DNA from 2 places in the Enterococcus sp. AMC1086 genome. Region 2 is predicted to be linked to the other one. Evidence: a T-box and tRNA genes for the amino acid it is inferred to sense, from the RefSeq annotation. Region 2 holds a T-box; the other holds one or more tRNA genes.
What was found. A T-box is a leader RNA that pairs with one kind of tRNA and senses whether it is charged. The one in region 2 lies ahead of leuS (leucine--tRNA ligase), so its partner is inferred to be a tRNA-Leu.
Positions count from the first base shown of each region.

Region 1: it has a tRNA-Leu gene. The T-box ahead of leuS (leucine--tRNA ligase) is inferred to sense a tRNA for this amino acid. The anticodon was not compared.

Region 1 covers NZ_CM177100.1:1,989,168-1,992,599, forward strand. Annotated here, with positions in the region: gene AC4BC4_RS09400 (IS1182 family transposase) at 1-1,417, opposite strand, end outside; tRNA gene AC4BC4_RS09405 (tRNA-Leu) at 1,566-1,648, opposite strand; gene AC4BC4_RS09410 (YdcF family protein) at 1,755-2,480, opposite strand; gene AC4BC4_RS09415 (SprT family protein) at 2,561-3,046, opposite strand; gene AC4BC4_RS09420 (Tex family protein) at 3,049-3,432, opposite strand, start outside.
Region 2 covers NZ_CM177100.1:2,814,636-2,818,067, forward strand. Annotated here, with positions in the region: gene leuS (leucine--tRNA ligase) at 1-2,138, opposite strand, end outside; T-box leader at 2,378-2,658, opposite strand; gene AC4BC4_RS13245 (muramidase family protein) at 2,710-3,432, opposite strand, start outside.

The sequences.
Region 1 (3,432 bases), 830 kb from region 2:
GACGATAGAGTTTACCTGTTTCTTCTTCTGAAAGCAGCTGTTGAATTCTTGCTTTAAAGTATTCCCAATTCATGTTCTTTTGAATCTCACGATTCTTGTCACTCTTCGCTTTTGTACACTGGCTTCGAAGAGGACAATTCGAGCAGTCTTCACATTCATACCGTTTTAAATAACGTTTAAAGCCATATTTATCTGTACGAATAGAATAGTTTCGAAAATTCATTTTTCGTCCGTTTGGACAAAGAAACGTATCCTCTAATTCTTGGTACGGCCAGTTTGCTGGAAGGAACGGATTTTGTTTAAACTTTTTCTTCTGTTCTTTATGGTACATGGCATAAGTGATGAGTGGTGTTCGCTCGTGATCCTCTAAAACCGCTTGATAGTTTTCTTCTCCTCCATAGCCGGCATCTGCGACAATATAGTTTGGCAGATCAAAGAAACACTCTTTTAAAGTGGTTAAAAAAGGGCGCAATGTTCGTGTATCTGTTGGATTTGAGAAAAGATCATAGCCTAAAATATACTGACTGTTCGTGGCGATTTGAAGATTATAACCTGCTTTCAACTGACCATTTTTCATATGATCATCTTTCATGCGCATAAAAGTGGCATCTGGATCTGTTCTAGAATAGCTGTTTCGTTGTCCTAAAATCTGTCTATGTTTTTGATAAGCGAGTTTTCGCTCTTTAAAGTCTTTGAAAAGTTTCCTTAATTTTTTTGGAACTTTTCGTTTAGAACGAATTGATTTGCGCGTAATTCCATCCTTTGCTTGTTCGATTTTATCTGTAAACTTTTCGACAACATGCGCGAGATTTTCTTCAATCTTGCCTAATTCAGTGACAGATAATTCTTTTTCGGACTCGCGCTCAATTTCAGGAATAATTGTATTTTTCAATAGTTCATCATAAAGAAAGGTTGATTTTTCGGTGAGTTTTTTGTCAAAGTTATCAATGGATTTTCTCCAAACAAAGGTATATTTATTTGCGTTGGCTTCAATCTTTGTGCCATCGATAAAAATAGCTTCTTCATCGATTAATTGTTCCTTGACTAATTGACTACGGAATTGGACGAAGCACTCCCGAAGGAGTGCGTTCACTAAGGGATTCACACGGAAACGATTGATCGTTCGATAGCTAGGCTGATAACTTTGAGTGAGCCACATCATCCGGATACTATCTTTCGTTAGAGCTTCAATCTTTCGACCAGAAAACACGGATTGTGTATAGGCACATAAAATCATCTTCATCATCATTTTTGGATGATAAGAAGAAGGGCCCATTTGATGATGAAAAGGAAGAAAACGTGCCTCGGGGATACTTTCCACTAATTGATCAATAACAAATGCGATATCATTTTTTTCTAACTGAAAACTAAAATCTAGAGGAAGAATGACTTGATTTGTGGTATAATTTTTAAACATAAGAACACCTCACTAATTTATTTGAGTAGTTACTTTTATTTTAGCAAAGGTGTTCTTATTTTTGTACAAAAAAATAATCCAGATGCCAATTAAGTTGATTGGTATCTGGATTTTTCGTTAGGACTTATGTCCCAAGCTCACTGAACTATGCGGCCAAGAAGACTCGAACTTCCACGGGGTTGCCCCCACCAGCCCCTCAAGCTGGCGCGTCTGCCATTCCGCCATGACCGCATTTTATAACTAAGTATCTACTTTCTAAATCTATGATAAAATACGCTCAAGTTTTTGTCAATCTTTCAAGAAAAATTCAATATTTTACTTTTACCATAAACGAATATCATCTTTTTTGCCTATAATCATATACCTGACACAGCGCTTCATACGATCGATCCACTTTTTCAGGTATTTCAATTGCGCCAATATAATTGCTTCCCTCAGGTCCATAACCGTTCTCATCATTTCTAAGCCGTGGAATTTCACCTAAAACTAACGAAAGAAAATAATCTCTGCTCCACAATCCATTAAGTCTATCTTCTTCAAAAATGATTTCTTCATTAACAGCTTTGACATATGGAACAATCGGAACATAATTTGTAAAAACAGCAGTTGTTTGTTGCCATTCTTTTTCAAAAGTTGCTTTGATTCTTCTTTGTAAAATAGGATCTTCCAGTAATAAAACTTTTTTTGGATTTAAGCCTATAGATTTCACTTTATTTAATGAAAACAGTGCATTTTCACCAGAATTAGTGGAGGTACTCTCGGTTAAAAAGAAAGTCTCATCTAAGTTATACTTTTGCTTGAAATACTCTAAATACATTTCCGTTTCACTTACATCATTAACCTTGATACCCATATTTTTAAAATTTTTCTGTAAAAATGGTGTTGCATGCCCAATACCGCCAACTAGCATAAATAAAGGTGCTGTTTTATTTTCAAATAATTGAACTAGTTCATCAGCTAGATATGGAAGACTATTGCCAGCTAGGATCGCAAGATCATATTCTCCAGCTATTGGTTCTTTTGCAGATAAATAGTTAATGACGGTGTTCCAATGTTGAATCATCTCTACTCTCCGTTCTGCTAATCTTATTATAATACCGTCTTTTCTATTTTTTGAAAAGACGGCATAATGTTACTTTATAGCTATAATTCTATTAGTTTTCCATGGCACTTTCCGCAAACATAGCGTTGCGTATTGACTCTTCGTTTTCGTAAAATCAATGTTTGGCATTTTTCGCACTGGTATTGATGGTAGGACTGTGGCTTTTGCTCCACTAATGGACGAACATAGCGACTTCCACCGGTTTGCTTCAGTAACGATTTAAATTCAGGATCTTTGTGTTGATAGCCTTTGCCTTCTAAATGAAGATGATAATGGCATAATTCATGTTTGATTACATTGATTAATTCTGATTCCCCATAAAATTCAAATACTTTTGGATTAAAATCAATCTCATGTGAGCTTAAATGATAACGGCCTCCAGTTGTTCTCAAACGACGATTAAAAAAGGCCTTATGCTGAAACTTTTTACCAAATGAAGCCAAAGAAATCTCTTCGACCATTGTTTGCAATTGATCATCTGTCAATTCTTGCTTTGTTGATTGCCTTTCTTTAGAAAAACGACTCAAGGCTATTCTTTCCTTTCAGCTTGTGGCAACATCGTTAAGCTGATGCGCCCTTTCTTCGTGTCTACATCTTCCACCCATACAGTCACTACGTCTCCAACTGCAACAATATCGGTAGGGTGTTTAACAAATTTTGTGCTCAGTTTTGAAATATGCACTAAGCCATCTTGCTTCACACCAATATCAACAAAAGCGCCAAAATCAATTACATTACGAACCGTCCCTTGTAGCTCCATTCCAGATTTAAGATCTTCCATAGATAAGACATCTTTTCTTAAAAGAGGAGCCGGCATTTCATCACGCATGTCTCTTCCCGGTTGAACTAAAGCAGCTACTATATCTTTTAAGGTCTCACTACCGACAGCCAATTCAGTCTCTAATGCCGTTAA
Region 2 (3,432 bases):
AACTGAGAAATTGCTGTATTAAAGTGCAGATTTTCCATATCTTCTGTTACTTTTTTCACTGTTTGATTATACACTTTAGTCAAACGTCCGTCATTTACAGTTGTAATGCGGTCACGCATTTTATTATTTTCATCTACTATCAAACGCCATACACGATCTAAGAATTTACGGCTGCCTTCAAGTCCATTTTCACTCCAAGCAATAGATGCATCCAGTGGCCCCATAAACATTTCATACATTCTTAATGTATCAGCACCATATTTTTCAATAACATCGTCAGGATTTACAACATTTTTCAATGATTTACTCATTTTAGCTGGTGCTTCTTCCAGCTCTTCACCTGTTTCACGATTGATCCAGACTCCATCACGTTTTTCGACCATATTTGTTGGAACTAGTACACCACGGCCATCGCGGAAACTTTGACCTAAGATCATTCCTTGATTATACAATTTTTGATAGGGTTCCTTTGTTGGAACAACACCGATATCGTATAAGAATTTATGCCAGAAACGCGCATAAAGCAAATGGAGTACAGCGTGTTCGGCTCCACCAATATAAATATCTACTGGTAGCCAGCGTTCCAGCTTTTCATAATTGGCAATTTCATTTTTGTTATGAGGGTCAATATAACGTAAATGGTACCATGAACTTCCTGCCCATTGCGGCATAGTATTTGTTTCACGTTTGCCTTTTTTGCCGGTTTCAGGATCGACTACATTGATCCAATCAGTAATATTTGCAAGTGGTGATTCACCCGTTCCACTTGGTTTGATATCATCTGTTTTTGGCAATCTTAATGGTAATTCAGCTTCTGGAACTGTCGTTGTTGATCCATCTTCCCAATGGATCACAGGAATTGGCTCACCCCAGTATCGTTGACGAGAAAATAACCAGTCACGCAAGCGATAACTAACTTCTTTTTTTCCTACTTTGTTTTCTTCTAGCCATTCATTTATTTTAGTGATTGCTTCTTCCTTATTTAAACCATCTAAAAATTCAGAATTGATGTGTACTCCATCACCTGTAAACGCTTCTTTTTCAACATTTCCACCTTCTAATACTGGAATAATCTCAATATTGAATGCTTTAGCGAATTCATAGTCACGCTCATCATGAGCAGGAACAGCCATAATTGCCCCGGTTCCATAAGACGCCAGTACATAATCTGAAATCCAGATCGGGATTTCAGCGCCATTTACCGGATTTACCGCGTAAGCCCCAGTAAAGACACCTGTTTTTTCTTTGGCTAAATCTGTCCGATTTAAATCTGATTTTTTTGAAGCCGCATCGATATAAGCTTCTACAGCATTTTTTTGCTCTGGCGTAGTAATATTTTTCACCAACTCTAATTCAGGTGCTAAAACTGTGTATGTTGCCCCAAATAATGTATCTGGACGAGTCGTGAATACCGTAAATTCGTCTTTTGATCCTGCTACTTTAAATGTAACGTTCGCTCCTTCAGAACGTCCAATCCAGTTACGCTGCATATCTTTGATACTCTCCGGCCAATCAACTAAATCTAGATCATCCAGTAAACGATCTGCATAAGCCGTAATTTTCAGCATCCATTGACGCATCGGTTTTCTGACAACATCATAGCCACCACGTTCACTTTTTCCATCAATAACTTCTTCATTTGAAATCACTGTGCCAAGTTCTGGTACCCAGTTGACTGCCACTTCTGCTTCATATGCTAAGCCATGTTCATATAATTTTGTAAAAATCCATTGAGTCCATTTATAATATTCTGGATCTGTTGTATTGATCTCACGATTCCAATCATAACTGAAACCTAACGAATTGATTTGACGTTTAAATGTTTCGATATTTTTTTTCGTAAATTCTGCTGGATCATTTCCAGTATCTAACGCGTATTGTTCAGCTGGTAATCCAAATGCGTCCCACCCCATCGGATGCAGTACACTATATCCTTGACTTCTTTTCATTCGAGACAAAATATCTGTTGCTGTGTACCCTTCTGGATGACCTACGTGCAGACCTTGTCCTGATGGGTAAGGGAACATATCCAAGGCATAAAATTTTTCTTTATTTGAATCATCGTGTGTTGTAAAACTATTGTGCTTTGCCCAATATTTTTGCCATTTTTTCTCAATTTGTTTGTGATCGTAACTCACGTTTTTTTCCTCCTATTTAAAAAACTTATTATTGATATTGTTTGTCTTGCATTTTTCTTAGAGTCATTCCTTACTTTTGAATGGTTTCAATAGTAAGGTAACTTCTTTCCTTCTGGTCGACAAGTATTATTCAGCTTTTGCTGTGGCATAGCTGATCACAGTACTTCAGTTCTTAGAAATTGATGAGATCAAAGCAAAGTGACGTGATGAACAAAAAAAAGTCCTACAGGAAAAAGTTCCTATAGGACGTGCAATCGACAACGTGGTACCACCTAAATTTACTTGTATAACTACAAGCCTCAACGTTGTAACGGCCGCCACCGATTTTACTTAGTAAAGTTCAGAAGATCATCTAATTATTAACTGTCACTCATCTTCATCAAATAAATGCAAAGAGAATTCCTTTATTCGTTCAGTAAAATAACTCAAAGGCGAGTTCGAAAGCTTCTGCACGTATTTTCACCAACCATACGCTCTCTAAAACATGGTTCTTTCTACTATTCCTTTTCACTGTTTGTATATCTGTCATGTGCTATTATACTACCAAAGATTCCCATCAATTTCAATTGTTTTATTTAACTTTCAATTTTTGACCGATATAAATTGTATCGCTAGATAAACTGTTCAATTGTTTGATTCTTTGGACGCTTGTTCCATATTTTTGAGAAAGTCCCCATAAAGTATCTCCACTTTTTACAGTGTATGAACTTGCTGATTGACTACCTCCTTGATTCCCTGATGAACTAGCTGATCCTCCCTGACCTTTCTTCACAACTAAACGTTGACCTGGATAAATGATGTCCCCGCTTAAATTGTTCCACTGGCGCAGGTTAGCAATACTTATGCCATTTGCATTAGCAATTACCCACAGAGAATCTCCTGATTTTACAGTGTAGTGCCCAGTAGCTGTTCCAGTATTATTTGAACCACCCGTATTTCCTGTTGAACCACTGTTACCAGCACTTGAGTTCCCTCCGCTAGCATTTGATCCTTTTTTTACAATCAGTTTTTGACCCGGATAAATGATATCTCCATTTAAATTATTCCATTGGCGCAGATTCGCAATACTTATGCCGTTTGCATTGGCGATTACCCATAATGAGTCCCCCGATTTTACCGTATAGTAAGAATTTGAGGCTCCTGCATTGCCTGAACCACCTGGATTTCCGGTTGAACCGCCTGTATTCCCTGAACTTTTTTTCACAATCAGTTTTTGACCTGGATAAATGATATCTCCACTTAAATTATTCCATTGACGCAGATTCGCAATACTTATGCCGTTTGCATTGGCGAT